Regions from separate parts of the Glutamicibacter soli genome, predicted to be linked through region 1. Evidence: predicted binding sites of a transcription regulator. Region 1 holds the regulator's gene; each other region holds the start of a gene.
The links. Region 1 encodes LexA, which represses DNA repair genes until DNA is damaged. Its sites were predicted from a motif close to TCGAACANNTGTTCGA; they were not measured.
Positions count from the first base shown of each region.

Region 1 (10,445 bases):
TAAGTTCCATACCCGCAAACGAAGAAGGCCTCCGGCTGCGATTGCAGGCGAAGGCCACAGTGACGACACAATGGATCTGCGGAAATTTCCGAGTTCCATCTTGGATATGCTCAGGCATATCCTGCCGAATTACCCGGAAGCCTCAAAACGGCGACAGCGGGTGGGAGTTGGCCTCCACTTGCTTGGCTCAATACTAATACGATCCGTCCGCCCGGCGCGAACCGGTGGACCCTGACTGCATGTATCGAGTCGGTCTGTGACAAGCTTAGCAGTATGAGTACCGAAGACACCAACTCGCATCAGCACTCCGTCGACCAGCAGGTGCGTGACATCGCTGAGGTCGCTGCAGTAGAGATCATCACGACCGCTGCCGTTCACCTGATGAGCGCCGCCGCCGTCAAATGCGGCCTGGCCGAAGGCGATGACGCAAATGAACTGAAGGATTTGGACGAAGCCCGCAAGCTGATCACCGCCCTCGCCGGCCTAGTCACCGCTGGTGCACCTGAGATTGGTTCGCAGCATGCAGCGCCGCTGCGCGACGGCCTGCGTAGCCTGCAGCTGGCCTTCCGCGAAGCCTCGCTGATCCCCGACGCACCAGGCAAGGGCCCGGGCGAAAAGTTCACCGGACCGGTCAACTAGGCTTCGATCCGAAAAAATATTAGAGATTAAGATCATCCTCGGTCCGGCACATTGTGCCGAACCGAGGATGATGTTTTTGTTCTTGTAACCGAAGATCCGCGTAAACGGTATCTACGCCATCTACGCCGCGATGCGGGTACGGGTGCGCTGCCGGCGGACCCGGCGGCGAATCTGCTGGGCAAGCAATGCCAGGACAACAACGATGATGGCCAGCGAACCGATGCCGACGAATGCCAGCGGGGGGCCGAAATTGTCGACCATCACGCCGGTCATCGGGGACCCCAACGCCGTGCCGCCGGTCATGGCCGACCCGTACCAGCCCATGGCCTCGCCACGGCGCTTTTCAGCCACCAGGTCGGTCAGCCACTCCGAGGCGGCGGACAAGGTCGGTGCGCACATGAAGCCAGGCAGCGCGGAGAAGATCGCCAGAGACAGCGGATCCCAGGCGAAGAACATCGGGATCGTCAAGATCGCCATGAGCAGCAGCAGGACAAGGGGCGAAATATTGCGGCGCATGGCGCCGTACAGCAGGCCGCCAATCAAGGATGCGCCGCACCAAAACAGGAACACGAGGCCAAGCTGTTCGCTGTTCCCGCCAGCTTCAAGTTCAGCCACGATGGATACCTCGGTGCCGGTCAGCAGCATTCCTGCTCCGGAGGCCGCGATGAAGACCGCGAGCACCGAGGCGCTGACCCAGTTGAAGCGGTTTTTGAAGTTCTTGCCGCGCTTCTTGATCCTGGCACGCGCAGATTTCATGCCGGCCAGAATCAATTCGCCTTCAACTTCCGGCACGCCTACCGGAGCCGCGGCGATGAAGCTCGCCTCGGCGCCGAGCCGTTCTTCGTGGGCGTTGGACTTGTTTGCCGACGCCTTGGGGTCGGCGCTGCTGGTCGGAGGGTTCAAGAGCATCATGGCCAATCCGGCCGCCGAGGCCGTCACGCCGATGACGCTCAGCCCGATGGTGCTTGAAATCTGCGTTGCCACGATACCTGCGGCTGCCGGGCCGACGATGAACACCAGTTCGGTGGCGGTGGCATCCAGGGCGAACGCGGTGCGCCGTTGCTCGCCGGTGGTCATCACGCCCAAGGCGGTTCGGACCACGGAGAAGACCGGCAGGGCGAAGAGCCCGCCGATGAAAGCCAGCGGATAGATCCATACCAGCGTGACGTGCGGGACTGTGCACCAGACCGCTGTTTCGACGATGACCGAGGGAATCAGCGCCCTGCGCAGACCCCACATGTCTACGCGGGCACCGCGCCAAGGTGCGCCGATCGCGATGCCAATGGTCATCAAGGCTGTCACCAAGCCGGCGGAAACCCAGCTCTGGTCCAGGTTCGTGACCAGATGGAGCAAAAGCAGCATGCCCAACGCCGAATGAGGAAGCCGAGCGACCATGCCGATAACCAGCAGCGAAGCGATCTGAGGCTGACGCAGGATCTGCCAGTAGTTCTTCATGACGCGGAGTATTCCTCTTCGTGTAGGCCCATCCCTAGCTGGATGAGCTGAGCAAGCTGATTTCTATCGAGTCCACCGCCTCGGCGAACTCGGGTTTTCGAGCCAATAGCCCGTGAATATTTGTCGCGATCTCTCGCGCATCGTTTTCGCTGGTTCCTGCCGCGAAAACGAACTGCAGGTTCAATTCCGGTCCGGAGCCGCCTCCGGGCACTGCGTTGCCCTGCGCATCTCGTGAACCAACACCTCGGCCTGGTGCTATCTGCACTTTGCGAAGCTGGGCGTAGCCACTCGTCGCGTCCTGGACGATTTCAGCAATGCCCTGGTTCAGATAGCTCGGTGTCCATTCGATCTGCTTGGCAAGGTTCCACATGCCCGGTCGTCGAAGGACAAACGTGTAGTCGCCGCCCGGATCCAGCACCAGTAATTGGCATTCTTCGCTGACCGCAGACAACGCGGCGCGCGGGGCGTAGACCGCGACTGGTCTCGCTTCGTTGTGCCAGGCCTGGAGCCGCTCCACGGTGGTGAACACCGGCAAGGCCATGCGTCCGTCCGGCCCCTTGATCTTGACCAGGGCCATGTCGGCTTCCTTGTCGGAGGCGAAGCCGTGCTCGGTCATCGCTTCTTCGCCAAGCTGGGCTACTACTGCAACGAAAACCCGGGCGTTGGCCAGCGACTGGTGGACGCCGGACTCGCTGCCGTTGCCGGCTCGCAGATCAGCCAGCGCCTGCATCACCGCCTCATCTGCCAGTCCGTCGTCCTTGTCGAACTTGTGCAGCGGGTTTTCATCACCGGCCAGGTCCCGGCCTTCCCAGCTTTGACCTGCGGAATCAGTCGGGGAACCTGCCCGCGCCAGTGCCGCGGCGATATGTCCGGGCAGGTGGCGCTTGGGTGCGGATTCAGGTTGCGCGGTGCTCATAGATCCATGCTATCTGTGAGAACCCCGGTGGAAGAACAAGTTTCAGGGACTCGGGCATGAGCTTGCCCACGAGACCTTGGGCACACTTCAGATATTCGAGCCTGGCCACAACGCGGCGGATGTGGCATCTTGAAATGATAATGCGCAAGGACACGGAATCCGAGAGCCTGTTTGCCACGGCAATGCCGGGCTATGTCCCGCAGGGCGCAGTTCGCGGCCTGGGCGGGGGCTCATCCGTCCCCCGCCGTTGGCCACAGACGCCGCAGGAGGTTCATATTCGGCTTCATAAAAAATCGTGGACCGGCTGGATTTTTCCAACCGATCCACGACTTCAAAGGTCTGGCTCAGACCTATTTAGCGACGGCCTGCCACTTCAAGCGCCTCGGGCAGCGTGAACTGCCCCGAGTACAGGGCCTTGCCCATGATGGCGCCTTCGATGCCTTCCGGCACCAACGCACGCAGAACACGCAGGTCTTCGAGGGAAGAGATACCGCCCGATGCGACAACCGGCTTGTTGGTTTTCGAGGCGATCTCGCGCAGCAATTCAACGTTGGGTCCACGCAGGGTTCCGTCCTTCGTGACGTCAGTGACGACGTAGCGCGCACAGCCGGCATCCTCCAAGCGGGCAAGCACCTCCCAGAGGTCTCCCCCGTCCTTGGTCCAGCCATGGCCGGAGAGCGTAGTGCCACGCACATCCATGCCCACGGCGATCTTGTCGCCGTGGCGGGCAATGGCATTGCGGGTCCACTCCGGGTTCTCCAGTGCGGCCGTCCCGAGGTTCACGCGGGTGGCGCCGAATTCCAGTGCGCGATCTAGTGACGCGTCATCACGGATTCCGCCGGAGAGCTCAACCTTGATGGACAGCTCCTGGGCGATTCGCTGGACGATCTCGATGTTGCTGCCGCGACCGAAGGCGGCGTCGAGGTCGACCAGGTGCAGCCATTCTGCACCGTCGTTCTGCCAGGCCAGCGCCGCTTCCAGAGGGTCGCCGTATCCAGTTTCGGATCCGGCTTCACCCTGCACCAGGCGAACCGCCTGTCCGCCGGCGATATCTACTGCGGGAAGCAGTTCGAGAATTGGTTGCTCACTCATGTTGTCCTTCTTCGAAAGTTTGAAACTAGAGGGTCAAGACCCATGCTGCGATGACACAACCAGCTGCCAGGCCCCACGCGGCAATGATCCACGACAGGTGCGCTTTCTGGTTCTTCAAGGAGATTGCTCCGCCGGCAAGAAATGCGCCGACCCCGAGGAGTACGATCGACCACATTCTAGAGAGTCTCCAGCCAGTTGCTCAGCAGCTTCTTGCCAGCTTCGCCAGACTTCTCCGGGTGGAATTGCACTGCCGACAAGGCACCGTTTTCAACGGCTGCGATGAATGGGGTTCCGTGGGTGGACCAGGTAACCTGCGGCGGAGTCATTGCCGGCTGGGTGACGTCGAATTCCCACTTCTGCACTCCATATGAATGCACGAAGTAGAAGCGCTCGTTTTCGATACCTGCAAAGAGCTTGGTGTTTTCCGGCGGACGAACGGTGTTCCAGCCCATATGCGGGATGACATCAGCCTGCAGCCGCTCTACGGTGCCTGGCCACTCGCCAATACCCGCCGTCTTGACGCCGTGTTCCACGCCTTCGTCGAAGAAGACCTGATGTCCAACGCAGATTCCGAGCACGGGCTTGCCGCCGGCGATACGGCGACCGATCCAGCGCAGTGCACCGAGCTTGGTCAGCTGGTCCATGACCGATGCGTAGGCGCCGACGCCGGGAACGACCAGACCGTCAGCCGCTTGGACCTTGTCCGCGTCTGCGGTCAGCTCTACCTCGGCTCCGGCGGCTTCAAGCGCACGCACTGCCGAGCGAACGTTGCCCGAACCGTAGTCCAGGACAACAACTTTCTTTTTTGCCACTTAAAGGGCACCCTTCGTGGATGGAATCTTGTCGCCCATGCGTTCGTCGTGCTCGACGGCTTCGCGCAAGGCACGGGCGAAGGACTTGAACTGCGCTTCGACGATGTGGTGCGGGTCGCGGCCCGAGAGCACCTCGATGTGGGCACAAATCTGCGCGTGGAACGTGATCGCCTCGAAAACGTGACGGGTCATCGAACCGGTGAAGTGTCCACCGATCAGATGGTATTCCTGGCCGGCCGGCTCGCCGCCGTGCACCAGGTAGGGGCGCCCGGAGACATCTACAACGGAGCGGGCTAGTGCTTCGTCCAGCGGTGCGTAGGAAGTGCCGAAGCGGCGGATACCCGCCTTGTTGCCCAGGGCAACACGCAGCACCTCGCCGATGGTGATCGCGGTGTCTTCCACTGTGTGGTGTACGTCGATATGGGTGTCGCCGGTTGCACGCACGGTGAGGTCGATCAGCGAGTGCTTGGACAGGGCAGTGAGCATATGGTCGAAGAACGGCACGGTGGTGCTGATCTCCGAGACGCCTGAGCCATCGAGATCCAGTTCAACGAATACCGAGGATTCGCTGGTGACTCGTTCCATACGGGCGCGACGTGCGCCAATCAATTCGGCAGACATGTCTTCCTTCGCTTGTCTTTTCTACTTCTGTGCGCTGAGCAGTTCGGTCAGCCGCTCCAAGAAGGCGGTGGTTTCGGCCTCAGTTCCCGCGGTGACTCGCAGGGTGCCGGCGATTCCGTTGTCACGGATGATGATTCCGGCGTCGAGAAGCCCCTGCCAAATGGCGTGGGGGTCGTCCAGGCCGCCGAAAAAGACGAAGTTCGAGTCTGAAACCGAAGGCTTCAAACCCAGCTCGGTCAAGGTGCTCACGATGCGGTCGCGCTGGGTCTTGATTTCTTCGACCTGTGCCAGCAGAAGGTCAACGTTCTTCAGCGCGGCAATGGCGGTCGCCTGGGTCACTGCAGAGAGGTGGTAGGGCAGGCGGACAAGCCGAATCGCATCGGTGACTTCCGGTGCCGCAGCCAAGTAGCCCACTCGGGCGCCAGCCAGGCCGAAGGCCTTGGACATCGTGCGGCTGACAATCAAGCGCTGGCGACCTCCGAGGAGGCTCAGTGCCGACTTGGTCTTGGCCAGTGAAAATTCAGCGTAGGCCTCGTCGACGATGACCATAGCGTTGGTCTCGGAGGCTGCCTCGTAGACAGCCTCGATGACATCCAGTCCCAATGCCGTGCCGGTTGGGTTGTTCGGAGAGCAGAGGAAAACGATATTCGGTGTGTGCTCGCGTACCTGCGCGGCAGCAGAGTCGGCCGAGAGAGTGAAATCATCGGCGCGTTGGCCGGCGATGTATTCGGTATCGGTTCCGCTGGCCAGCAGCGGGTACATGGAATAAGTGGGGCCGAAACTCATGACGCTTCGACCGGGGCCACCGAAGGCTTGCAGGATCTGCTGCAGGATCTCATTGGAACCGTTCGCGGCCCAAATGTTCTCGCGATCCAGATCGTGGCCCAGGTACTTGGCTAGGAGTTCACGCAATTCCACGAATTCACGATCCGGGTAGCGATTCAGCGTGGCCGCTGCCTTGGAGACTTCTTGAGCGATTGCATCAATCACGGTCTGCGGAAGCGGATGGGTGTTCTCATTGACATTCAGCTGAATTGGTACGTCAATTTGTGGCGCACCGTAAGGGGACAGCCCGCGGAGATTCTCACGCAAGGGCAGCTGACTCAATAGTTCACTGCGGACATTCACGTCATTAAGTCTAATGGCGCAGTCGTCGGTTCAAGAATTGGCGACAAACCTTGGTAACAATACCTGTCGCCATTTTGAGGGTTTGACCGGCTAGTTGGCCAACACCGGGATCTCCAAGGTGTCGCCAACGCGGATCTCGCTGGAGTCCAGTGCGTTGATCTCCGTGATATGCTCCATGGCCGCATTCACGTCGTAGCCTACGGCGTATTCACGGGCGAGATCCCACAACGAGTCGCCCGGGATGACGGTCACGGCCACGGTTTCAACACCTTGCGGCGAGTTGGACGCCGCCTGGGCACTTGAAGTGAACATGGTGATCAGGAATGCGGCGGCGATGGTCAGAATGAACACCGGGACCCCAACCAGCACGGCCCAGCCGCGACGATTGATGCGGATCTTCATGTGTTCTTTGGTGCGTTTCGAGTCAAGTGCGGCGGTTGCCATGACTATTCTCCTCAACAGTGGCATGATGCGAACCTGTCTTCGAATACTGTTTTCGAAGATGTGTTCGATTCTCGTATATCTTTTCTAACAGAACTTCGCGGAAATTGTCCAGACACTTTCGAACAAATCTTTGAAAGACTCCCTCACATCGACTAAGATTTCGAAGTAGAAGAGGAACGAATACATAACATCACTGGCTTCCGACAGTTAGGCATCCGCCCAGCTCACGACCGGTGATTAGGGAAGGCTAAAGGTCATGTCAGCTTCAGAGCGCACTCCCCGATCGAATGCACGTTCGCTGACGATCCGCCAGAAGAAAATTCTCGAGACCATCCAGCGCTCGATCGGAAAGAACGGCTATCCGCCGTCGATGCGCGAGATCGGCGACACCGTGGGCCTCAAGAGCCTGTCGAGTGTCACGCACCAGTTGAGCCAGCTTGAAAAGCTCGGCTACCTTCGTCGTGATCCACGCCGACCTCGTGCCATGGAGATCCTGCTGCCGCTGCAGCTCAGCGAGGATGCCGCAGCGGCCGAGGCGCCCAAGCCAGCGGAAGAGGCCGGCAAGGAAGATGCGAAGATCATTGAGCTGAGCACCTCCGCGGACACCACTATGGTGCCGCTGGTTGGCCGTATCGCCGCTGGTGGACCGATCCTTGCAGATCAGACGGTAGAGGACGTGTTCGCGCTTCCGCGCCAGCTGGTGGGCCACGGAGAGCTGTTCATGCTTCGAGTCTCAGGAGACTCGATGGTTGATGCTGCGATCTGCGACGGCGACTGGGTTGTTGTGCGTCGCCAGCAAACTGCGAACAACGGCGACATCGTGGCTGCATTGCTCGATGAAGAAGCTACCGTGAAGACGTTCCGGCAGCGCGACGGTCATACCTGGTTGTTGCCGCAGAATTCTCGGTACGAGCCGATCCTCGGTGATGCAGCGACCGTCATGGGACGCGTTGTATCGGTCATGCGTTCGCTCTAATCCGACAAATCGAAGAGCGCTGGGGTGCAGTTCAATATGACTGCGTCCCAGCGCTCTTTGCTTCGACACGGGCTCAGCCGTGCCGGCTTCCGCGGAATGAACCAATACCGATCTAGCGGTTCGGGTCCATCCGCTTGAGGACACCGGTGATGGTCTTCTTGTCCACGGTGGGCCACATCGGCGGCAACGAGGCCTTGAGGAAACTGCCGTAGCGTGCGGTAGCCATGCGTGAGTCGAGGATTGCCACGACGCCCTTGTCCGACACGGAACGAATCAACCGGCCAGCGCCCTGGGCCAGACGGATCGCGGCGTGGGTGGCCGAAACCTGCATGAAACCGTTACCGCCGTGCTTCTGCACGTCTTCGGTGCGGGCCTTGGAGATCGGATCGTCCGGACGCGGGAACGGGATCTTGTCGATAATAACCAAACGGCAGGAGTCGCCAGGCACGTCTACGCCCTGCCAGAGAGTCATGGTGCCGAAGAGACAAGTGTCCCGTTCCTCGGCAAACTGCGCTACCAGAGACTTCATGCTCGCATCACCCTGGCAGAGGATCTCGACGTCGAGGCGCTCGCGCAAGATCGCCGCCGCTTCTTCGGCAGAACGCTTCGAGGTGAACAGCGCCAACGCGCCGCCGCCCGAAGCCTTGATCAGATCCTCGATTTCGTCCAGGGTCTCGGCGGCAAGCTGCCTGCCGGGTTTGGGCAGGTGCTTGGCGACATACAAGATGCCCTGCTTCGGATAATCGAATGGGCTGCCGACGTCGATGCCTGTCCATGACGGTGCACCGGCACCCAGGAGCCCCAGTGAACCGGCCACCGAGTCGAATTGCGCGCCGATGGCCAAGGTGGCGCTGGTCAAGATGACGGTACGACCGTCAAAGAGTCCTTCGCGCAGTTTTCCGGCCACGGACAGCGGTGCCACGTTAAGTGTCGCCGGCTGGTTGTCATCCGCCTCGACATAGCCGCGGCCTTCGACAAATTCTCGCGGACGGGTCGTGTAGAGCACCTCCCGGCGGTCTTCGGCTTCGAGCATGCGGATGGCGTCGTCCATGACGGCCTGCATTTGCGACCTGGCGGTCTGGCGACCACCATCGGCCGGCGCGTTGGCTTCAGGCTTCGTCAATGCGAGAATGAGCCGGGCCTGTTCCACGATGTCGTTCAGGGCGATTCCCATGTCCTCGCGCAGGCCGGTCTGCAACAACCCGGTCGGTACGCCGGTCAAGGCCTTTTCAAGTCTGTTGGTGGCTTTGACCAATTCGTCAACGTTGACGGCGCAATGGCGCTTGGCCCCGCCCGCTGCGGTGAGCACCATACGAGCCGACAGTGCCCCTGAGACCGAGCTGGTGACGCGGTCCTGGAGCTCGTGGGCCTCATCGATGATGGCGACGTCGAAGTCCGGGAGCACCGACAGCCCTTCGAAGGCGGAGACCGCCAGCAGGGCGTGGTTGGTAATCACCACGTCGGATTCGGCGGCCCGGGCGCGGGCCATCTCTGAGAAGCATTCATCGGCCATAGGGCATTTCTGGGAGCCAAGGCACTCCATGGCGGACACCGAAACCTGTTTCCATGCCTTGTCGCTGACTCCGGGGACCAGTTCGTCCCGGTCCCCTGTGTCGGTGCGCTCGGCCCATTCGCGAAGCTTCATGACTTCGCTGGCCAGCGGGGAAAATGTCTGTCCCCTGGGCGCGGCGGGCTCATCCATGGAGAACAACGTGCCTTCGTCGTCTTCCGGGTATCCGCCGCCGAGCTTGTACTGGCAGAGGTAGTTGGAGCGGCCCTTGAGCAGGGCCACGTCCATGGGTCGCGAAAGCTTGCCTTTGAGAGACTCCAGGAGCCGAGGTACGTCACGTCCGACGATCTGCGACTGCAACGCCAAGGTTGCAGTCGATACGATTACCGGTTTGGCGCTGGTCTGGGCGTGTGCCAGTGCCGGGATCAGGTAGCCCATGGACTTGCCCGTACCGGTTCCTGCTTGCACCAGCAGATGCTCTTCGTCTTCCAGCGCCGATACAACGTGCTTGACCATTTCCTGCTGGCCGGCGCGCATGGCGCCGCCCATGGAAGTTACTGCGGCTTCCAGCAGGTCAAGGGCCTGCTCTTGCTTATCCATGAAGGTTGAAAGTCTCCAACTCTGCTGCCAACGATTCTCGTACCTTGACGATTAATCTGGTTCCGTTCTCCAGATGCTCGCTTTCAAGGATTTCAGACTCACTCTGATGAAGTTTCGCGATCAGATCCCCGCGGTTATATGGGATCAGCACTTCCATCTGCACTCCCGGGCGCGGAATTGAAGAGCTGACCTTCGCCAGAAGCTCCTTGATTCCCTCACCGGTGTGTGCCGAGACAACCACGGTGTTGGATT
Region 1 is NZ_CM125969.1:1,219,057-1,229,501, reverse strand. Features, by position in the region: gene ACTX90_RS05850 (DUF1844 domain-containing protein) at 274-639, shown strand; gene ACTX90_RS05845 (MFS transporter) at 760-2,094, opposite strand; gene ACTX90_RS05840 (SseB family protein) at 2,129-3,010, opposite strand; gene priA (bifunctional 1-(5-phosphoribosyl)-5-((5-phosphoribosylamino)methylideneamino)imidazole-4-carboxamide isomerase/phosphoribosylanthranilate isomerase PriA) at 3,365-4,102, opposite strand; gene ACTX90_RS05830 (CG2302 family histidine operon protein) at 4,128-4,277, opposite strand; gene hisH (imidazole glycerol phosphate synthase subunit HisH) at 4,279-4,914, opposite strand; gene hisB (imidazoleglycerol-phosphate dehydratase HisB) at 4,915-5,535, opposite strand; gene ACTX90_RS05815 (histidinol-phosphate transaminase) at 5,557-6,663, opposite strand; gene ACTX90_RS05810 (LysM peptidoglycan-binding domain-containing protein) at 6,754-7,107, opposite strand; gene lexA (transcriptional repressor LexA) at 7,364-8,083, shown strand; gene ACTX90_RS05800 (ATP-dependent DNA helicase) at 8,196-10,193, opposite strand; gene hflX (GTPase HflX) at 10,186-10,445, opposite strand, start outside.

Region 2 (10,445 bases), 1.1 Mb from region 1:
CACACCGACTTCGTCGGTGAGCGCATCCGCAAGGATCTGCGCATCATGGTGGACCGCGCCTGGGACAGCCGAACCATCCAGCGTTCGGCCGAGCATCCCGGCGCCGATTTGATTCCTGGACTGACCACCGTTCAGGCTGTCCCGCTGGTTCGCCAGAACCGGACCGTCGCGGTGATCACCTCGCACTTCGACCGCAACCAGTCGCGCACCCCCTCGAACTTGGAGCTCGTCTACCGGCAAAGCGCAGACGACTTGCTGGCCATGGGCACCAAGGGGCTGTGGCCCGACTTCGCCAGCCCCACCGGCTCGCGCCGCGGTGCGCCCCGCGTGGGCGACGGCTTCATCCGCTTGAGTGTGGAAGGGACGGTGGAATTCGCCAGCCCCAACGCGGTCTCGGCTTTCCGCCGCCTCGGCGCCGCCGACGTGCTGCAGGGCCAGCCGCTGGCCGACCTGACCATGGCGCTGGTTCGCGACCGCCGTGTGGTCGATGAAACCCTCCCATTGGTCCTCCAGGGCAAGATGCCGTGGCGCACTGAAGTCGAGTACCGCGGCGTCACCCTCTCCCTGCGCGCTATCCCGCTGCGCGATGAATCCAAGCGCTGGGGCGCACTGGTCCTGTGCCGGGACGTCTCGGAACTGCGCCGGCGTGAAAAGGAGCTGGTGACCAAGGACGCGACCATTCGCGAGATCCACCACCGGGTGAAGAACAACCTGCAGACCGTGGCGGCGCTGTTGCGCATGCAGTCGCGGCGCATGAGCTCGGACGAAGGCAAGCAGGGTCTGGAACAGGCCATGCGCCGGGTATCCACGATTGCTTCGGTCCACGACTTCCTGTCCAAGGGACTGAACGAAACCGTGAAGTTTGACGACCTGATGGACCGCCAGTTCCGCCTGATCGTTGAAATCGCTTCGCCGGGGCAGAAGATCTCCACGTGCCGCGAAGGGGAGTTCGGCATGCTCGACGCCGACTTGGCCACCCCGCTGTCGTTGGTGATTAATGAACTGGTGACCAATGCCGTGGAGCACGGCTTGGCCAACCGCGACGGACAGGTGGCACTGATCGCCGAACGCTATCTCGGCACCGACTCCAAGGACTGGCTCAGGGTGACCATCGAGGACGACGGCCACGGGCTGCCGGAAGGGGAGCGCCGTGAAGGTCTCGGCCTGCAGATCGTGCGCACCCTGGTGACCAGCGAGCTGTCTGGGGAAATCCGCTGGCTGCCCGGTGACGAGGGGGGAACGCGGGTAGTCATCGAAATGCCGCTGACCCTGGATCGGCGGGCCTAGCGTCGCAAGACCGCGAAACGGCCAGCTGGTGCGCGCACGCCGGGCGCAATGCAAGGGGCGGCCCGGAGAAGTGGAAACTTCTCCGGGCCGCCCCTTGCGCAGTATTTAGCGGTACTGCTTCATCAACGACTTTACGCTGGCCACGTAGCGCTTGGTGTCGTCGTACATGCCGTACTTCTTCACGCCGCCGAGGCCCTGGTAGTACGCGGCGATGGCATCGTCCAGGTTGTCGGTGTTGTCGAGGTTGTAGCGGATGACTGCAACACCTGCGGTCACGTTGTCCTGCGGGTTGAGCAGGTTCAGCTTCTTGCCCAGGCGGGAGGACATCCACTCGCCGGTGCTCGGGATCACCTGCATGGCGCCCAGGGCGTTGGCGGGGGAGACCGCACGCATGTTGAATCCCGACTCCTGCATGGAGTGCGCCAGCGCCAGCGCCGGGTCAACGCCCATGCGGTTGGCGGTGGACACGATAATGCTTTGCATCTCGCTGCGGCTCGGCACCGAGATCGAGTCCAGGTAGTCCTTGTTCTCGTTCGCGCTGCTGACCACGTGGTCGGCATAGGTGCGGCCGAGGAAGGTGTTGCCAATCTTCTTCTTGGATCCACCGGTGGAGGTCGAGGACACCGAGGAGCCGCTGACCTTGACCTTGGTCCCGATCTGCAGCGGGGTCGAGGTGCTCAGCTGCGGGTTCTTGTCCAGCAGGTCTGACAGCTTCATTCCGTGCTCGGCCGCAATGCCGCCGAGGGTGTCGCCGGACTTCACCGCGTAGCTCGAAGCCTTGGACGATCCGCCCGAAGGCTTGGACGACGAGGAGGACGAAGAGGACGACGAAGCGCTGCCCGAGACCTTGATCTTGTCGCCCGGGAAGATCGGCTTGGAAGCCGAAATGCCGTTCAGGCTCAACAGGGTGCCCAGCTTCATGCCGTTCTTGGACGCGATGCCGCTGAGGGTGTCGCCCGACTTCACGGTGTAGCTCGCTCCGCCGGAAGGCTTCGAGGAAGACGAGGACTTGCCCGAGGAGCTGGAGGAGTTGGCCGAGCCGTTGATGGTGAGCTTGTCGCCCGGGAAGATCGGCTTGCTGGCCGAGATGCCGTTCTTGCTCAGCAGAGCCGAGAGGCTCATGTTGTGCTTGATGGCAATGCCGCCGAGGGTGTCTCCGGCCTTCACAGTGTAGCTGGCCGAGCCGGAACTGGTCGACGAGGACTTGCTCGACGATGACCGCTTGCTGGAGCTTTCGGCTGATCCGCCATCGACCTTGACCTTGTCGCCCGGGAAGATCCTCGTGCTGGAGGAGATGTCGTTTTTCTTCAGCAGGTCGGACAGGCTCATCTTGTGCTTGGCCGCGATCGCGCTGAGCGTGTCGCCGGACTTTACGGTGTAGCTGCTGGTTGCGGATGTGTTCGAAGACTTCGAGGACTTCGACGACGAGGAACCGTGGCCTGGCACCTTCAAGGTCTTGCCAGCGACGATGAAGTCGCTCTTGAGGTCGTTCAGGTCTTTCAGCTTGGAAACGGTGGTCTTGTACTCCACCGCCAAGCTGGACAAGCTGGCGCCTGCCGGGATCTTGATTTCCTTGGTGCTGGCCTTGGCAGGCAGGCCCAGGGAAGGCACGCGGGAAGCAATCAGGTGTGCCTTGATCTGATCTTCAGCGATCTTGATGTTTTCGGGTGTTACCGACTTCGCGGCCGAGCCTGGGGTGTTTACCGATACTGCTGGCGCTGCGTACGCAGCCGGGGCCAAGGCGAGGCTGCCGATGACAGCAGCGGGGATCGCTGCACCTGCGACAACACCTAGCGCATGCGTGGAGACATGGGTCGCTTTGTGGGGCATAGAGTCATTCCTCATTTGTACGGTTGCGATAATCGCGAACAGTCACAAGTGCACCTGAACCGGCTGCTTCAGGAGTTGTTTGTGTTGCAATTGTTATCAAAGTGATACATGAAAATTTACACTACTTGTGTGACGCATGGAAACAGCTGTGACTGGTTTGAACAAAGTTTCTGCGGTGAATCGCAATTTATGGGAACCTTAAGGGGTGAATGACATTCAAGAACTTGTTGGCCAGTGGCTGACCCTGCCCGATCTGGCCGAAGAACTAGACATTGATATTCGCCGCGTGCATCGCATGCTTGATGAGCGTACGATCGTGGCTCTACGCATCGGCGAGCGCAAGGTTCGTTCGGTTCCTGCGGAATTCGTTCAGGATGGCGCGGTTGTCGAGAGCCTCAAGGGTACCTTGTCGGTGTTGAAGGACTCGGGCTACTCCGATGAAGAGAGCGTCAAGTGGCTCTTCACCGAGGACGAGTCGCTTCCGGGCACCCCGATGAACGCGCTGCGCTCGGGCCGCAAGACCGAGATTCGCCGTCGCGCGCAAGCATTGGCTTGGTAGATACACGAAGCTTTGTATAAAGAATAGGTCTCGACATTCCTTTATTTGGAAGGAAAGTCGAGACCTATTGTTATCTATCGGTGATGTTCCGCAGGGCTAGCTACTGCGTTTGGTGACTGCATCGCTGAGGAACTTCATGCCGGCCAGCGCGAGGTCGTGGGTCTGGATTTCTCCCAGAGCCTGCAAGGACTGGACAGTTAGTTCGCTGATGCTGCGTTCGGTCTCCTGCAACGCACCGCTGCCCTGCAGGATAGTGCTGAGCTTCTGCACTTCAGCGTCGGACAAGTCCAGGGCGCCGAGCCTGTTCTGGATGAAGTCCTGTTCCTCAGGGGACGTCAGCAGCAGTGCGTGGGCGATGAGTTCGGTCCGCTTGCCTTCACGCAGGTCGTCCCCGGCCGGCTTGCCGGTGATCTCGGGATCGCCGAAGACTCCCAGCACGTCGTCTCGAAGCTGGAACGCCTCGCCCAAGGGCAGTGCGAACGCGCTGTAGCTATCGAGCAGCTCAACGTTCGCGCGGGCGAGCGCACCGCCGAGCAGAATCGGATTCTCGGTGGAGTACTTGGCCGACTTGTAGCGGACGATGGTCCGGGCGCGCTTCACGGCTTCGGCCGGATCGTAGGCGGGGCCGGCCGACTCTTCGAGTACGTCGAGATACTGCCCGGCCATGACCTGGGTCCGCATGCGATTGAAGATGGTGCGCGTAGCGGCGTCAACGCTTGGAATCGCCGCGAAAAGCTCTTCACTCAACGAAAGGCACAAATCGCCGGTCAGGATGGCGCTGGCCATGCCGTAGTTCGCGGCGCTGCCGGACAAGCCCAGCGACTTGTGCTGCGCTTCAAAGTGCTTGTGCACACTCGGACGCCCGCGGCGGGTATCCGAATTGTCGATGATGTCGTCGTGGATCAACGCCGCGGCTTGGAAAAGCTCCAGCGCGGCGCCCAGCTGGATGACCTCTGCAGAATCCCTGGCGCCGCCTGCGCCCAGGAATCCCCAGTAGGCGAATAGCGGACGGAGCCGCTTGCCGCCCCGTGTCAGATCCCGAATCGCGTTGACGATTTCAGTTGCGCTGGTGGTAATTGACGAGACTTCATCATTCTTGTCGGAAAGGAAGTCCTCAAGCTTTGCGGCAACGGCGTCCGTATAGCTCCGGCTCAGCTCCTGGACTTCAGGCTCAAAGGCCGAGACGGTTTCAGGCAACGACATGCAAAATCAATTCTCCGCGTGAAGGGGCAGATGGCTAGGATCAACTCTACCGGGAATCCGGGAGGATATTTCCCGGATGCCATGGGCAAGTGCAAATGCAGTTCCGGGGTGTTCGGCCGCCAGCGCACTGTCGGAAGCGCGCACTAATATAGCTGTCATGAATGACAAAGAGCATCGCGCGATCCTGCACGTGGACATGGATGCCTTTTTCGTCTCGGTGGAACTTATCGACCATCCCGAACTTCTCGGCGAGCCAGTGATCGTCGGATTCCCGGGTGGGCGCAGTGTGGTCCTGTCGGCCTCCTACGACTGCCGGGCCAGGGGAGTTCATTCGGCCATGCCGATGAGCCAGGCGATTGCGCTGATGCCCGAAGCAAACATTGTCGAGCCGGTCCACGGCAAGTACAACGCCATTTCCGAACGGATCATGGCTTACCTGCACACCGTGACCCCGGTGGTGGAACAGGTCAGCGTCGATGAGGCATTCCTCGACGTTACCGGGAGCATGAGGATGCTCGGAGGGCCGGTTGCCATCGGCCGGCGGATTCGAGAGCACATCCAGAGCGAATTCGGCCTGCCTTCCAGCGTTGGCATCGCCCGCAACAAGTTCGTGGCCAAGTTGGCTTCGACGTATGCCAAGCCGAACGGGATGACGGTCGTCGCGCCGGAACGCACCCTGGAATTCCTGCATCAGCTTCCGGTCACCAAGATGTGGGGAGTGGGCAAACGAACGGCAGACCAGCTCCACTCGCTGGGCATCGACACCGTGGCCCAGCTCGCGGCCGAACCTGAATCTCGGCTCGTACAGAAATTCGGGGAGCATGGCCGGGCTCTGTATTTGCTGTCCCAGGGCATAGATAACCGCCCGGTGCAACCCGTGCGGGAGGAGAAGAGCCTTTCCGCCGAACATACATTTTCCACGGATATCCGGGACAAGGACGTACTGGAGCGCGAACTGCTGAGGCTCGGGCACCGGGTCGGCCAGCGGTTGCGCGCCCAAGACAAAGTGGCTCGCGGCGTGGGAATCAAGTTGAAGTACCAGGATTTCAGTGGGATCAACAGGTCCAAGACCCTCGCCGCCGCAACAGATTCATCTTCGATGATCAGTTCCGAAGCGATTAGCCTGTTCCGCAACCTGTGGCCGCTGGCCCAGCCCATCAGGCTGCTTGGGGTCAGAGCCGAACGGCTTGAAGACTCGGCACAGGGGATTCAGCTGAGCCTGGATCCCAGAGACGAAAAAACACGGGAGGCCGAGCGGATCGCCGACCTGATCAGCCAGAAATTCCCGACGTCCTCCACCGGTCCGGCGCGTTTTCTGCGACCCAAGGAGTAAAGAGCATGTTTTGCCTACCAATGCCTAAGTTAACAGTGGTTAAGATCAACTAGCAGGGCGACGTCAAAAGAGACTATCCTAGAAGTGGGTTCGAATTATGACTGGGAACTTTTCCCGAGCATGAGGCGTTGAACCTGTAGACGGTGCATGATCGTCTGAAAGTCATTGGAAGGAGAAGGCGATGCCGCTATCGGAACACGAGCAGCGTCTGTTGGAGCAGTTGGAAAAGCAGCTGCACGAAGACCGTCGCTTTGCCTCCAACATGAAAGCCCCATCAAGCACGGGGCGGCTTTCAACCCGCAACATCGCGCTGGGTATCCTCTTGGTCATTCTCGGGCTGGCCGGTTTGATTTTCGGTATCTCCCAGCAGATCATCGTTGTTGGTGTCATCGGATTCGCGGTGATGTTCGGTGGAGTCATGTTGGCGTTGAAGAAGTCGGCAGCAGGAAAAATCGGCCAGGGCGCCAAGCCCCGCGCAGGATCCAATGCCAAGAACAATTCTCAGTTCATGAGTGGACTCGAAGAAAAGTGGAACCAGCGCAAGCGGGACCAGTCTGACGGCTAGAGCTGATCGCATTTAGAGGTGTAACCCGAGGGTTGCACCTCTTTGTTTTTTAAATTGTCTTTTGGGCCATTCCACAGGCCGTGCGGCATGATGGCGCTTTGGGCGGCCGGAAGGTCCTGCGCGGTGCCTCGCCGCCGACATGGCCGGGATTGCGATTCTCGGCAATTTCCTAGGGAAACATTTCCGGTTGTCGAACCACCGACTCCACTTCCCTCCCCAAGCCCCTCCACCTTCCACCACTGAGGGCCCAAATCCCGAAAACACGTGCATTTTCGCGCCTTATAGGGATTCTTCCGCACCTTTCGGTCCACAGCTGCCCCTGGAGCCTCCACTGCATTTTCTCCTTTAAACACGCGGAAATACGCTATTTTTTATGTCTAAACCTTCGGCAAACCCAGGTAGGTGCGTTGACAGTGGAGGGTTGTGGAGTAAAGTGGAGTGCAGTAGAGGGAATCGGGGATTCTGACCACTTCGCGGAGAAAGGCGGTGTGCATGTTCCTTGGAACTTACACGCCGCGACTCGACGAAAAGGGGCGCCTGATTCTGCCTGCCAAATACCGTGACGAGTTAGCTTATGGGCTGGTCTTGACCCGGGGACAGGAACGCTGCATCTACGTCTTCAGCCAACGAGAGTTCGAGAAGCAACATGAGCAACTTGCTCAGGCTTCGCTGACGTCCCGCAAGGCCAGGGACTATGCCCGCGTGTTCCTTTCCGGTGCGTCTGATGAAGTTCCCGACAAGCAGGGGCGAGTCACAATCCCGCAGGTGCTTCGCACCTATGGCGGTCTCGACCGCGAGGTAACGGTGATTGGTGCGGGTAACCGCATCGAGATCTGGGATTCCGCAGCGTGGCAGCAGTACCTGCAGGAACAGGAAGAAGTGTTTTCCGAGACCGACGAGGATTAGTCGTCCGATCAGGGGCGGCCACTCAGGTCAACCAAGCAGCTGGGATGAGATCTCCAGCCACCTTGAAGGCGAAATCTTCTGGCTTCACTTCCCCGGAGCCAGAATGTCTCGCCGTCAACGGTTGGAGGGGGATCTGATCTCAGCACCGATTTGAACGCGAAAGGGGGCGCAGTGACGAATCAGGATTCCCAGCGACCAGCATCAGAACGACATGTTCCGGTACTTCTGGATCGTTGCGTCAATCTGCTGGCTCCGGGTATTGAACGAGCCAACGCAGAGGGACGTCGGGCAATCGTCGTCGACTGCACCCTGGGCATGGGCGGCCATTCGGAGGCCATCCTCCAGCGGTTCGAGAATCTCCACCTGATCGGCCTGGACCGCGACGAGCAAGCCCACGAGCTTGCCGGGGCCCGTCTGCGTCCCTTCGAGGACCGCATCGACCTCGTCCACGCGGTCTACGACGAGATCGCCGACGTTGTAGCCGATCTCGGTTTCCCCGGCGTCGACGGCGTGCTGTTCGACCTCGGCGTCTCCTCCCTCCAGCTAGATGAGCGTGAACGGGGGTTCGCCTACTCCTATGATGCTCCGCTGGACATGCGTATGGATACCTCGGCCGGACCTACCGCTGAAGATCTGGTCAACGACCTTGAACGCGAGGAACTGCTGCGGATCATCCGCCAATGGGGCGAAGAGAAATTCGCCGGCAGGATCTCCACTGCGATTGTCGAAGCCCGGGCCAAGGCACGGATCACCACCACCGCCCAGCTGGTGGACGTCATTCGATCCGTTGTTCCCGCCGCGGCGGCCCGCAACCACGGGCATCCGGCCAAGCGAACCTTCCAGGCACTGCGCATCGCCGTGAACGAAGAACTGGACGTCCTGGAGCGAGCCATCCCGGCCGCCATGGGCGCACTGAACATCGGAGGCCGAGTGGTGGTCATGAGCTACCACTCGCTGGAAGACAAGATCACCAAACGACACTTCGTCCAGGGATCGACCTCCTCGGCCCCTCCGGGATTCCCGGTTGAGCTTGAGGAACACAAAGCTGAGTTCAAGGTTCTCACCAAGGGAACCGAAAAGCCCAGCGAAGCTGAAATTGCAGAAAATTCACGTGCCGCCTCAGCCCGCCTGCGGGCCGTGGAACGAGTTCTGAAGAGGAGCTAGTATGAGCCAACGAGCCCAGCGCCGAGTGCAAAAGAACGCAGCCATGACTGCCCAACCAGTTGTTGACGGCAGTGCTGCCCGCGCCGTGCGCCCCGAGCCCGTTTCCGCTAGCGATCTCAAGTTTGCTGACACGCCTCAGCGCGTGACTCTTTCGTTGGTCCCACGGATCAACGAGACGAACAAGCGATCCATGGTCGTCACCTCGGTGGTCATGGTCATGTTATTCGTCGCGGTCATCGTGGCCCTGGTCCTGATGAACACCTCGGTGGCCCAGCGCCAGTACGACATCGTTTCCCTGCGCAATCAGGAACGCGCCCTCTCCCAGGAGAACCAGGCGTTGCTCAAGGATGCCCAGTCGCTCTCGGCACCGCAGGCACTGGCTCGCAAGGCTTCCGACCTCGGACTCGTCGCCCCGGGTGCGCCCGGACTGATTGACCTCTCTGAGGGAAAGATCACCCAGCCAGCTGAAGAAGCGGTCAAGGGCGACAAGAACGCGACGAATTACGACACTCTGCCGCTACCGGGCGAAATCATCAACGGCAGCAAGAAGGCCAAGGCCGCTGAAGAGAAAGCGAAGTCCACGACGCCCGAAACCACGGTTGGCAAGCAGACTTCCGAAAAGCCTGAGAAGGCCGCGGCAGCAGAGACCAAGCCGGAGACGGTCGAACGCAAGGTCGGGGACGACGGACGCCCCGTATTCACCGAAGGCGAGCTCAACGGCGGCACGATTCCGGCGCCGACCATGAAATCCCCGACGGACTAAGGTTCGCTTCCTAAGCTTGAACACAGGGCGGCAACTTGGCTGTCACCAATCCACGATGAAGGAAAGTTGGGTTCACCGTGAGTTCGACTGTCGCTGATACCGCGAAGAAACGCATGCGCTTCGTCTTGCTGCTGTCCATCCTGCTGCTGGTCATCATCGCCGGTCGACTCTTCTGGGTGCAGGGCATCAACCCCGCGGCGGCGGCCAAGGAAGCGGCCGATACGCGCAACCGCGTGGAGACCATCGCCCCCACCCGCGGATCCATCCTGGACAAGAACGGCAACGTCCTCGCCGTGTCGGTGGACCGCTACGACCTGGTTGTCGACCAGCGGGACCAGAAGGACACCATCCGGCGCAAGGCGCGCGACGGCTCCAACTCCCGCGAGCGGATTTCCTGGGAACAAGCAATCAAGGAACTGGCCGAGGTGCTCGACCAGGATGTCGACGAGCTGACCAAGGCCATCCGCCCGCAGGACGGCGCAAAGCCCAAGGGCTACGTCATGATCGCCAAGAGCGTCACCCCCGAGGTTCGCAACGAGGTCATGGAAATCGGCATTCCGCGACTGAACTCGGTGCTGCGCAGCGAACGCCAGTACCCGCAGGGCGTCATCGCTGGCCCGCTGCTGGGCTTCGTACGGAACTCCGAGGACCAGAAGGGCGTCGTCGGCGCCGAAGGCCTTGAACTGAGCCAGGAAGACCATCTCGCCGGCACCGCCGGCAAACGCAAGTTCGAGGTCAGCGCCGACGGCGTGCGCATCCCGACCACCGAACTGGAAGAGACCCCCGCAGTGAACGGCCAGGACGTGCTGCTGAGCATCGACAACGACATCCAGTA
Region 2 is NZ_CM125969.1:2,358,787-2,369,231, reverse strand. Features, by position in the region: gene ACTX90_RS11190 (sensor histidine kinase) at 1-1,287, shown strand, start outside; gene ACTX90_RS11185 (LysM peptidoglycan-binding domain-containing protein) at 1,393-3,117, opposite strand; gene ACTX90_RS11180 (Rv2175c family DNA-binding protein) at 3,323-3,676, shown strand; gene ACTX90_RS11175 (polyprenyl synthetase family protein) at 3,773-4,879, opposite strand; gene dinB (DNA polymerase IV) at 5,037-6,212, shown strand; gene ACTX90_RS11165 (SCO2097 family morphological protein) at 6,394-6,777, shown strand; gene mraZ (division/cell wall cluster transcriptional repressor MraZ) at 7,270-7,683, shown strand; gene rsmH (16S rRNA (cytosine(1402)-N(4))-methyltransferase RsmH) at 7,855-8,847, shown strand; gene ftsL (cell division protein FtsL) at 8,990-9,610, shown strand; gene ACTX90_RS11145 (peptidoglycan D,D-transpeptidase FtsI family protein) at 9,688-10,445, shown strand, end outside.
Region 2: ACTX90_RS11185 (LysM peptidoglycan-binding domain-containing protein) is a predicted target of LexA. The motif match lies at 3,275-3,290, and genes of this name have one in related genera.

Region 3 (10,445 bases), 740 kb from region 1:
CAGGCCGGAGCCCAGCTCGTCAGGGAAGGAGAACAGATCCAGCTCGGCGCCCAGCTTGCGGTGGTCGCGGCGCTCGGCCTCGGCTAGGCGCTCCTGGTAGGCCTTGAGGTCCTCCTTGGTCGGCCAGGCGGTGCCGTAGATGCGCTGCAGCTGCTTGTTCTTTTCACTGCCCAGCCAGTAGGCGGCGGCCGAACGGGTCAGCGAGAAGGCGTTCTTGATCAGCTTGGTGTTCGGCAGGTGCGGGCCCCGGCACAGGTCCTTCCAGACCGTTTCGCCGGACTTGCGGTCCACATTGTCGTAGATGGTGGTTTCGCCGGCGGCGACCTCGACGGTCACGCCCTCGCCGGAGGTGTCGGCCGAATCAGCCTTGGCCAGCAGCTCGCACTTGTACGGCTCGTTGGCCATCTCGGCCTTGGCCTCCTGAGGGGAGACCTCGCGGCGGGAGAAGAGCTGGTTCTGGTTGACGATCTTGAGCATCATCTTTTCCAGCTGCTTCAGATCTTCGGGAGTGAACGGCTCAGCGACATCGAAGTCGAAGTAGAAGCCGTCGGTGATGTACGGGCCGATGCCGAGCTTGGCATCGGGACGCAGCTGCTGCACCGCCTGGGCCATCACGTGGGCGGTCGAGTGGCGCAACACCTCCAGACCCTCAGGATCGGCGATGGTTACCTGGGTGACAGTGGTTCCGGCTTCGAGTTCGCGGGACAGGTCTCGCAGTACGCCGTCGACGTGCATGACTACAACGTCTTTGTCCTTGGCGAAGAACTGCAAACCGGTCGTTCCCGCGTCCACCTGTACCTGCTCGCCGTCGATGGTGAGAGTCAGCTGCTCGCTCATGAGATCGGGTTCTACCTTTCAATCTGTGATGGCTTCATAGCTTGTGGCATACCTTGGCCACAGCCAGCCAGAACCCAGTTTAGTTCAGCATTGCGCTGCGCAACCGGTTCACTTCGGCTTTTGTGCCGTTTGTCCGCCCGAGTGTGACCCGTTCAACAGCTCATCGGCCGACAACAGCCCCGAATAGTGCCACAGCTTGCGCTCGGAGGCCGGCTGCGAGCTGTCGATCTTCCCGTTCTTCTGGTCCTCGCGGAAGGCCGGGATCACCGCATCCAACCGGCGCTGCAGCTCCTGGCGCTCGTCCTCGGTGAGCATCAGGTTGCTGGTGCTCAGCTGCGCCAGGTCCGCCCTGGCCTCGCCGCTGTCGTACCAGCGCTGGGCGTGGGCCAAGGTGGCTTCGAGGCGGCGCTGCTCGTCATGGATGACCTGCCCGAGGTAGGCGTTCATGGCGGTAGCGGAGCCATCCTCGGTGCGGTCGGCGGGCTGGCCGGTGGTGTAGCCGGTGGCGGCCGGGCGCCAGACGCGGTCGCGCTTGTCGCGCGCCAGCTCGGGAGCCTCCTCGATCATCTCCGCTTTGGCCAGCTCGCGCAGGTGGAAACTGACCTTGTTCGGGGCAAGACCCAGCAGCTCGCCGATATCCGAGGCGCGCCCGGTGCGCATGGCCGCCAGCGCATCGAAGATCTGCCGGCGCAGCGGGTTGGCCATGGCCTTGAGCATGGGCGTGGTGAACGTGACGTTCGACTGTGCTTGAGTCATGGATTCAGCATAACAATTGCTCAAATAAAATTGCGCAAGTTCTATTGCGCAACTTTATTTGCGGGTCTATGGTTGCTGCATGACCACAGACCAGACTCCCCTGCTTCAGTCGCAGATGGCCGACACCGGAGCACAGCGGCTGCCGGCGTTGCATCACCAGCGCGGCTACCGCATCTGGTGGGTCGCTGACACCACGGCCCTGCTGGCCGGCGGCATCTACGGCTTCGTGCTGCCGCTGATCCTGTTGGCGCTGACCGGTTCGCCGGTGCAGGCAGGCACGCTGGCAGCCGTGGGCCTGGCCGCGCGGGCCAGCCTGACGTTGCTCGGCGGTTCCGTGGCCGACCGTTCCGACCGGGCGCGCATGATGCTCCTCGGAGGGATTTGCGGTGCGGCGCTCACCTCGGCACTGGCAGTGGCCAGTATCAGCGGGTCGCTGAGTGTCGCGGTGCTGTGCGTCGCCCACGTGCTCATGGAACTGCGCGGAGGCTACTTTGGCACGGTCACGAATGCTGCGCTGAAGGACGTGGTCCATCCCAAGCAACTGGGACGAGCCATGGCCTCAAACCAGGGGCGCGATTCGGTGCTCATGCTGGGAGCCGCCCCGCTGGGCGGACTCCTGCTCGGACTGGGCGCGGCATTTGCCCTGCTTGCCGTCAGTTTCCTGCAGCTGCTCGCCGCCGCTTCGGGATTCGGGCTGCGCGGGCCGTTGCGCGCGGCAGAGGCCGACTCCAAGCCCGTGGAAAATTCGCCTGCCAGCAGCGCACCGGTCTCCCCCGGCATCGCGGCAGGCATGCGGTGGTGTTTCGCCAGGCCGCAGCTGCGCAGCCTGCTGATCCTGATCACCGTCATCAATATCGGAACCAACGGGCTGAACACGACGTTGATCTACGGATTGCAGCAACGCGGCGAAGCCCCCTGGGTGATCGGCTTGGTATCCACCTCCATGGGGCTGGGCATGTTCGCCGGCTCGCTGTTCGCCGGACGCCTGATCGAGAAGTTCCGGAGCGGGGTGCTTGCCTGCAGCTGCTTGAGCGTTCTGGGCGGCGCGATGCTGCTCATGGGATTCAACACCAACCTGATCTGGCTGGGCGCCATGCTGCTGATCGCCTACCTGAGTGTTCCGGCGCTGAATGCGTCGGTCGGAGGCTATTTCATGGCAGTGGTGCCGCGGGAGATGGCAGGACGCGCCAACTCCCTGATCTTGTTCATGGCCCTGTCGGCTTTGCCGCTGGCGCCGTTTCTCACCGGGCTCGGCCTTCAGTGGTTGGGCATGGGGCCGACCTTGCTGTTCTTCAGCTCCCTGGTGATCGTTGCAACCGTCGCCGCCTGGTGCTCACGGCACGTGCGCGGCATCCCGCACCCGGATCACTGGACCAGCGAACCGGCGAGCGCAAATTCTCAGATCGAAGCGGAGGCGAGGGAATCTGCAGACGTGGTGTCTACAGAGGGCGAGCTGCCGCAGGCTAAGGAGAACCGAGCATGAAAAACCATCCAGCATCAAGGTCGTCAGTTTCTGCCGGGAGGCTTGGCTTGCGCCGCATCCCCAGCAGTGAACAGCGCCACCATCACGCGCCGCGCAGTATCAATCAAGAGTTCCGTGCCCAGCGTGAGCGCAATTTGTCTTCGCCGCGCAATGAGCAATGGATCTATCTGTAAGGGCAACGTCGGAATTCGGCAATCGTCCTTATCAGGTTTCCATGGCGCAGCTGCTTGCACATTCCGCAGGTAAGGCATGGTCAGGCAGAGCAATCCCTGTCAGGGTAATGACAGGGGTTGCTCTGCCTCTATCATTCGAGGTCAACGCCCCCTAGGCTGGTCATATGAACAAGTCGGCCCCGCCGACCATCAGCGCGATCACCCTCGGCGTGCGTGATGTCGGTGTTTCAACCAGGTTCTATACCGAGGGACTGGGTTTCGAGCTGGTGCAGCCAGCCCATCCGGAGATTGCCTTTGTCCGCGCCGGGCATTCCTTGATGCTGGCCTTGTGGGACATTACGCAGATGCCCAACGAGTATGGCGACATCGGGCACGGCGAGAAGGCTCCCCCTGTTTCGCTGGGGCACAATGTGCACACCGATGCGGAAGTTGAACAGCTCTACCGGCGAGCGCTCGACGCCGGGGCCCAGTCCATTACGGCTCCTACCGTGCAGCCGTGGGGCGGGATGAGCGCCTGCGTTGCCGATCCGGACGGGTTCCGCTGGGATTTTGTGCACAATCCGTCATTTGTCATTGATGCGGACGGCCACGTGTCCTCGGTGTAGCAGGTTCGCGTTTACTTGGTTCTTCCCAGCCCGGGGGAAGATGAACCAATGCCCTCGCACGTTTATTTTGATTTCTTTGGCACCTTGGTGCGTTATGACCCGTCGGTCCTGCCGAGCGCGTTCAACGCGCCGCTGGAATTTGCGCTCAGGGCTTCGGTTCGGGTGGGCCAGGCAGAGGCAAATGCGTTGTGGACTCGCGCATGGGATGAGCTGGATTCGGCGGCGCACCGCTCCGGGCGTGAGTGTTCGATGCTTCAGATCGCCCGGCGCTATTGGGAGCTACTGGGTTCTCCTAACGTAGCCGAGAATGAGCTTGTCCGCCTGGTGCGGGAGTATCTTGCCGTATGGAGCGCTCAGGTTGCCCCCGCCGCTGATGTCCAGATGTGCTTGCAGGATCTCCGCACAGATCATGTGCTGAGCGTGGTGAGCAATACCCATGATGCGGTGTTGGTGCCACGGTTGCTGCGCGAGCTGCAGTTGGACGCGTACTTCGACCGGGTCTTCACCTCCATAGAGCTGGGGTGGCGCAAACCGCACCGGCAGATCTTCGAGTTGGTGCTGGACGCGCACGGGATCACTGCGCAGGATGCGGTGTTCGTGGGAGATAACTGGGATGCGGACATCCAGGGTCCGCAAGCGCTCGGGATGCGCGCGTTCTATGTCGGCGCCCCGGGGCTTGGCCGGGAACCGGTTGCGCTCGCGCTGCTGCCCCGCATGGTACGCGGGGCCTGACGCGCTGATCCCCCGTATTCGAGGCTCCCGCTACATGTTTTGCGCTCCGCGCTGGTCCAGGCCTTCGGCGTTCATGCGGCGGGCGAGTTCTCCCACGGTTTCGGTGGGGCTCTGTCCGAGCTTGGGCCGGTAGCTGGGGCGCGGGCGGGCTGCGTTCTCCAGGTATCCGGCGGCGGGCAGGGTTTCGGGCTGGTGCAGGTCCCAGGCGTTCAGCGCCTGCAGCGAGATGCCGCGGGGTCCGGTGCGCCGGGTGATGCCGTGGATGAGCAGCATGCGGGTGGAGAACAGCAGCGATCCGGTGCGTTGCTGGGTGTCGTCGAAGAAGGTGGCGTCGATGCAGCCGGTGCCGTCGTCCACGGAGATGAACACGACGCGTTTGCCTCCGCGCATGGGCGGGGTCTGGGTGGCCACGCGGACCCCGGCGACCAGCACCTCGGTGCCGTTGCGCAGGTGCAGCAGCTCGATGGCCTGGGTGATCGGCAGGTGGGCCAGGCGTTGCCGGTAGGAGGTGATGAGGTGTTCGCTGGCATCCAGGTGCATGAGGTCCAGTTCGGTACGGATGATCTCGGCCGGTTCCAGCTGCGCTCCGGTGTTCTTGATGTGTTCGATCTGCCCGAGGTCGAGGGTGAGCTGGCCGGGGCCGGGCCGGTATTTGGCCGGCAGGCTGGTGCGGGCCATGGATTGGGTGTGGGCGATGGTGTCCGCCCGGCTGGTTCCGGTGAGCAGGGAGTCGAAGACACCCAGGGCCGCGAGGTTCTGGTAGGTGCGCCGGGACAGGCCGGCGCGGTCGCGCACGTCGGCCAGGTGCTCGTAGGGCTGTCCGGCGACCAGGCGCTCGACCTCGCGTTCGCTCATCTGGTGGATGTCGCGGAAGGCCAGGCGGACACCGTAATGTCCGGGGCGCAGGGTTCCGGGTGCGCGGGGCACGGCGGGGGCCGCGGCAGGAGCGTATTCGAAGATTCGTTCGACTCGGTAGTGCCCGGTGGAGCGGTTGATGTCCAGCGGCAGGATGGGGATGCCCATGCGCCGGGCCTCGGAGACCAGCAGCCGCTTGGGGTACATGCCCGGGTCGTGTTCCCAGATGCCGGCGAGGAAGGCTTCGGGGTGGTGGGCCTTGAGCCAGGCCGAGTGGTAGGTGGGTACGGCGAAGGCCGCCCCGTGGGCCTTGCAGAAGCCGAAGGAGCCGAAGCCCGCCAGCACCGTCCAGACCTTGTCGATGGTTTCCGGGGTGTAGCCCTTGGCGGCGGCGCTGGCGCGGAAGTATTTTTCGACCGCCGGTTCCTGGGCGGGGTTGCCCAGGTGGCGGCGGTAGACATCCGCCATGCCCAGGCCGCAGCCGGTCATGGTGTCCAGGATGCGCAGCACCTGTTCGTGGAAGACCACTACCCCGTGGGTTTCGGCCAGCGCGGGCTTGAGTTCCTGGTGCAGGTACTGTTCGGGGGCAAAGCCGTGGCGGTGCTCCAGGTAGGGCTTGACCATGTTGGACTGCATGGGGCCGGGGCGGAACAGCGAGATATCGATGATCAGGTCGTTGAATTCGGCGGGGGCGAGCTTGCCGATCAGCTCGCGCTGGCCCGGGGATTCGATCTGGAAGCAGCCCAGGGTGTGGGTGGAGCGGATCAGTTCGAAGGTGGGGGCGTCATCCAGCGGGACCTTGGCCAGGTCGATATGACCGGCCGGGTCGATATAGCTGGTGGTGGCGTGTCCCCCGGCGCGGGCGACCGCGGCCGCATCGGGGTGCAGGCGCGCGATCTCCTGAAGGGTGTAGGCGATGGCCGACTGCATGCGCACCCCGAGCACGTCGAGCTTGATCAGCCCCATGAGGTCCATGTCGTGCTTGTCGAACTGGCTCATCGGCAGGGCGATGCCCGAGGGCTGGACCGGGGTGCGGTCCAGCAGCGAGGCGTCAGAGAGGATGACGCCGCACGGGTGCATGGAGATGTGCCGCGGCAGCCGGTCCAGGCGTTCGGTGGCGTCGATCAGGATGTCCAGCTGGGAGTCCTCGGTGAGGCGTTCGGCCAGTTCGCCCAGCTCCGGCTTCTCGGCGAGCGCTTCGCGGAAGGAGGAGGCGGAAAAGCGCCACAGCTGCTTGGCGATGCCGTCCACCTGTCCGTCCTCCAGGCCCAGGGCGGCTCCGGCGTCGCGGACCGCTCCGCGGGCCCGGTAGGCGTTCTGCATGCTCATCAGGCTCACGCGTTCTTCGCCGAAGCTGGCGAAGATCTTGCGGTAGATCTCGTGGCGGCGGGCTGATTCCACGTCGATGTCGATGTCCGGCAGGGTGGTGCGGGTGTCGGAGAGGAAGCGTTCGAAGACCAGGTCGTGGGCCAGCGGGTTGACCTGGCTGATGCCCAGGAGGTAGTTGACCAGCGAGGAGGCGCCGGAGCCGCGGGCCGCCACGCGCACCCCCATGCCGGTGATGAGCTTGACGGTTTCGGCGACGGTGAGGAAGTAGCCGGCGAAGTCCAGCCGGTTGATGACCCCGAGTTCCAGGGACAGCCGCTGCTCGACGGTGTGCTTCGTCTCGTTGGGCAGCAGCCGGGGCACGGCGGCGTAGACGCGTTCGGTCAGCTCCTGCATGGCCGGGCGGTGCAGGCCCAGCACCGAGGCTTCGGGGATGACAGGTTTTTTCCAGCCCAGGTCGCCGGCGGGGTCCAGGGCGGCGAAGCTGGCGACTGTCTCGGTTTCCCGCAGCAGCTTGCGCATCCAGCCGCGTTCGGTGGCGCGGGCGATTTCGGAGGCCAGCTGGCGCATCTCCTGCGGGGACTTGAGCCAGCCCTGCCCGTTGGGCTGGCAGGAGTCCATTTCACTCAGGCTGTTCAGGGTGCGGGCGGAGTCCAGCAGGTCGGCGGTGACCGCGCCGTCGGGGTCGGCGTAGCGCACGGCGTTGCTCAGCACCGCTTTCAAGCCCAGTTCCTCGGCGTAGCGCAGCATCCTGCCGGCTTCCCCGAGGTTGTAGCGGGATCCGGGGGTGGACAGGTGGGTGGTGATTTCCACGCGCAGCATGGGGCCTGCCAGTTTTTTCCAGTCGGCCAGCAGCGCGCGGGCCTTGGCGTACTGCCCGCGGGCCAGCGCCCGGGCCACGTCGGATTCCCCGCCGACTAGCAGCATGAGGTTTCCGGAGGCCACCCGGTGGGCGAGCTGGCGCCGGGTCAACCCGGGAATGCCGCGGGGCGCCTGGTGGGCTTGGCTGATGCTGCGGCACAGGGCCGCGTAGCCGGCTCCGTTGCTGCGCCCGCGGGCCAGCAGGATGATCCGGCCAACCGCATGGCCCGGGGTGTCGAGCAGTGCCAGATTCACGCCCAGCAGTGGGTGCAGCCCGTGTTCCATGCAGGCAGCCACGTGCTTGACCGCCCCGTAGAGCCCGTCACGGTCGGTGAGAGCCAGCGCTTCGGCGCCCATGGCGTGCGCGGCGGCGGCCAGCTGGGGCGGGGTGGAGACCCCGTAGTGGGCGCTGTAGGAGGAGGCGACATTTAGGTGCGTGAAGCTCATGCCATCGCCTCGAACATGTATTCGAGTGGCGCCTCACGCGCTACGGGCATGCTGCTCGTGCAGGCGGACCAGGCGCCAGCGGGTGCTCTGCGCATCGAAGCTGACGTCGATGCTGAACGGCTCCGAACGGCCCGAGGCATCGGCCAGCTGCAGTCGCCACATCTCATAATCGGCCACTCCTGCCCCTAGTCCACGCGGGATCCTCATGTTCTCCTCCCACCATTTGCGGCGTTCGAACCAACGTTCGGGTTCAGCCACCAGGCGGTAGTCTTTCCCTCGCCAGGTGACGCGCAGCGGTATTCCGTTCGCTGCGCGGGTAACCTCGATCGGCTCGGTGAACATGCCCACGTGTGCGCTCCTTACTCAACAAATTCATTCTATTCGAACATGTGTTCGATCGGTAGCTACACTAGTCACCCCGGCCGACAGTTTGGGTTGGTGCATAAGGAGGCCCCACGCGGATCGAGCCAAAGGGGAGCGCTCGCCCACGGAGCTTCATCCAGGAGAAGCGCCATATCGATTGCATGGGATTGAGAGCATCTCGGTCCGACGGGAATTCCACAGTTCCACGAGAATCGCACGGCATTTGCGAGGTGTGATTGGTCCAAGTGTTATCCAGAACAAGGACCAGCTGGGCGTCAACTACATCATCTGACGCAACCAAATCTGGCTCGGCGCCAAAACCGGGTGGAAGCCCTACAAGGAGGGCGGCTTCGGCAAGCACCTGGCTTCGCGCGGTTGGAATGACACGACGCTGCACTACGACCACCTGCACGTGGAAGTGTTCGGAAGCAGCGGCACCGGCGGAGCAACCGCATGGGACCCGAACGTGAAAACCATTGAGGGCGACAACGCGGTGTTCACTGAAGGGGGCACCGGCGGTCAGTCCGACGGCTCCGATTGTGCCGGAGGCGGCATGGCCGGGACCAGCCCAGTGAGCAACACCGGCGGGACACTGTCCTGGGATGGCGACTACCCTTACCGCGACCCGCAGGGAGACTGTTCCTGGTGTGCGGGTTCCCAGGACCCGGGAGCTGACCCGTGGGGCCTGTACAAGCGCGAGTGCGTCTCCTTCGTCGCATGGCGTGTGAACCAGCTGATGGGCTGGGAGCCCGGCCAGCCCTACCCATTCACCATGGCCAAAATGGGCATGGCTGGCCAGGGCAGTGCCAAGTACTGGGGTCATTCGCTGAAGAGGAAAGGCTACAAAGTCGACATGGCCCCCACAGTGGGGGCGGTGGCCTGGCAGGATGCCTGGGAGTCAAACCAGTACTATTCGGTCTATGGCATGGGCCACGTGGCGATCGTCAAGTCGATCGACGGCGACATGGTAACCCTGAAGCAGTACTACGGCTCCACCGTGCTGGGCCAGAGCGAGCGCTCCCGCTACTCCACCATGACTCTGCACAAAGACGCCGTCTCCGGGTACATCCACATCGCCGACGTTCAGACTGACGGCCAGCAGACCCTCGCTGGAGGGAAGGATGCCGATGATGAGGAAAAGGACACCAAGAACGCCGACAAGGCCGACGGCGCGGAAGCTGCTGGATTGCTCAGAACCCCACGTGAACAGGGATAATCAACCCGGGGCACCTTGCCCCAGACTACTGCCGAAAGGGAACCATGGCTCAGGACAATGATCGAAGCTGAATTAGAGAGGACGCCGCGCTCGTGGGGGGGGTGCTGGCGGTCGTCTTGATCCCGCTGGCGATCTTCCTGGGCGTGAAATTCCTGGGCGGCCAGGACAGTAGCGATCCGTCCTCCGAGCCGCGGGCAACTGCCACGCTGTTATCAGATCAAATCCAGCACGAGCCCAGCAAATCTCCCTCACCTGCCGCCACGGCAAAACCGTCGCCATCAGCCTCACCCACTGCTTCTGCTTCGCCAACCGAAACCTTCAACCCCGACGGTCCGCTGCAGCTGGCCGACGGCGAAGCGCATCACGATGTAGAGGTGACCAACCCGGAAAAGGTCGTGGCCAAGTTCGCCGCAGCCTGGGCCAACCCAGGGGGCGACAAGGCGAGTTGGCTCATGGGCATGCGCCCGTACATCACCGATGAACTGTACGCAGGCTTCGGTGTCACCGAAGTGGACTTCGCCCCTACCGACACCTTCATCTCAGCGAGCGTCACGGACGACTACGAGCAGGGCTTCGTCAAGTTCAACGCCAAGTATAAGGATGGCGGCCGGCTGATGGACGGCGTAGCCCTGTTGCAGCCGGACGGTTCGTGGCTGGTGGACAAGGTTGTTCCTGGCGGTGACCTCGAACTGGACTAGCGACGCTGGCCGGCGCGGGCTGACGCGGCTATTTACAGCTGACTTCACGTCTGAGCCGGAGGCCACGGAGGACTCCCGGTGAGCCCAGTCGAT
Region 3 is NZ_CM125969.1:1,955,588-1,966,032, forward strand. Features, by position in the region: gene thrS (threonine--tRNA ligase) at 1-837, opposite strand, end outside; gene ACTX90_RS09290 (helix-turn-helix domain-containing protein) at 946-1,593, opposite strand; gene ACTX90_RS09295 (MFS transporter) at 1,673-3,076, shown strand; gene ACTX90_RS09300 (hypothetical protein) at 3,073-3,249, shown strand; gene ACTX90_RS09305 (VOC family protein) at 3,414-3,854, shown strand; gene ACTX90_RS09310 (HAD family hydrolase) at 3,903-4,586, shown strand; gene ACTX90_RS09315 (DNA polymerase III subunit alpha) at 4,617-8,075, opposite strand; gene ACTX90_RS09320 (DUF6504 family protein) at 8,109-8,417, opposite strand; gene ACTX90_RS09325 (CHAP domain-containing protein) at 8,905-9,654, shown strand; gene ACTX90_RS09330 (hypothetical protein) at 9,747-10,352, shown strand; gene ACTX90_RS09335 (PIN domain-containing protein) at 10,397-10,445, opposite strand, start outside.
Region 3: ACTX90_RS09320 (DUF6504 family protein) is a predicted target of LexA. The motif match lies at 8,457-8,472, and genes of this name have one in related genera.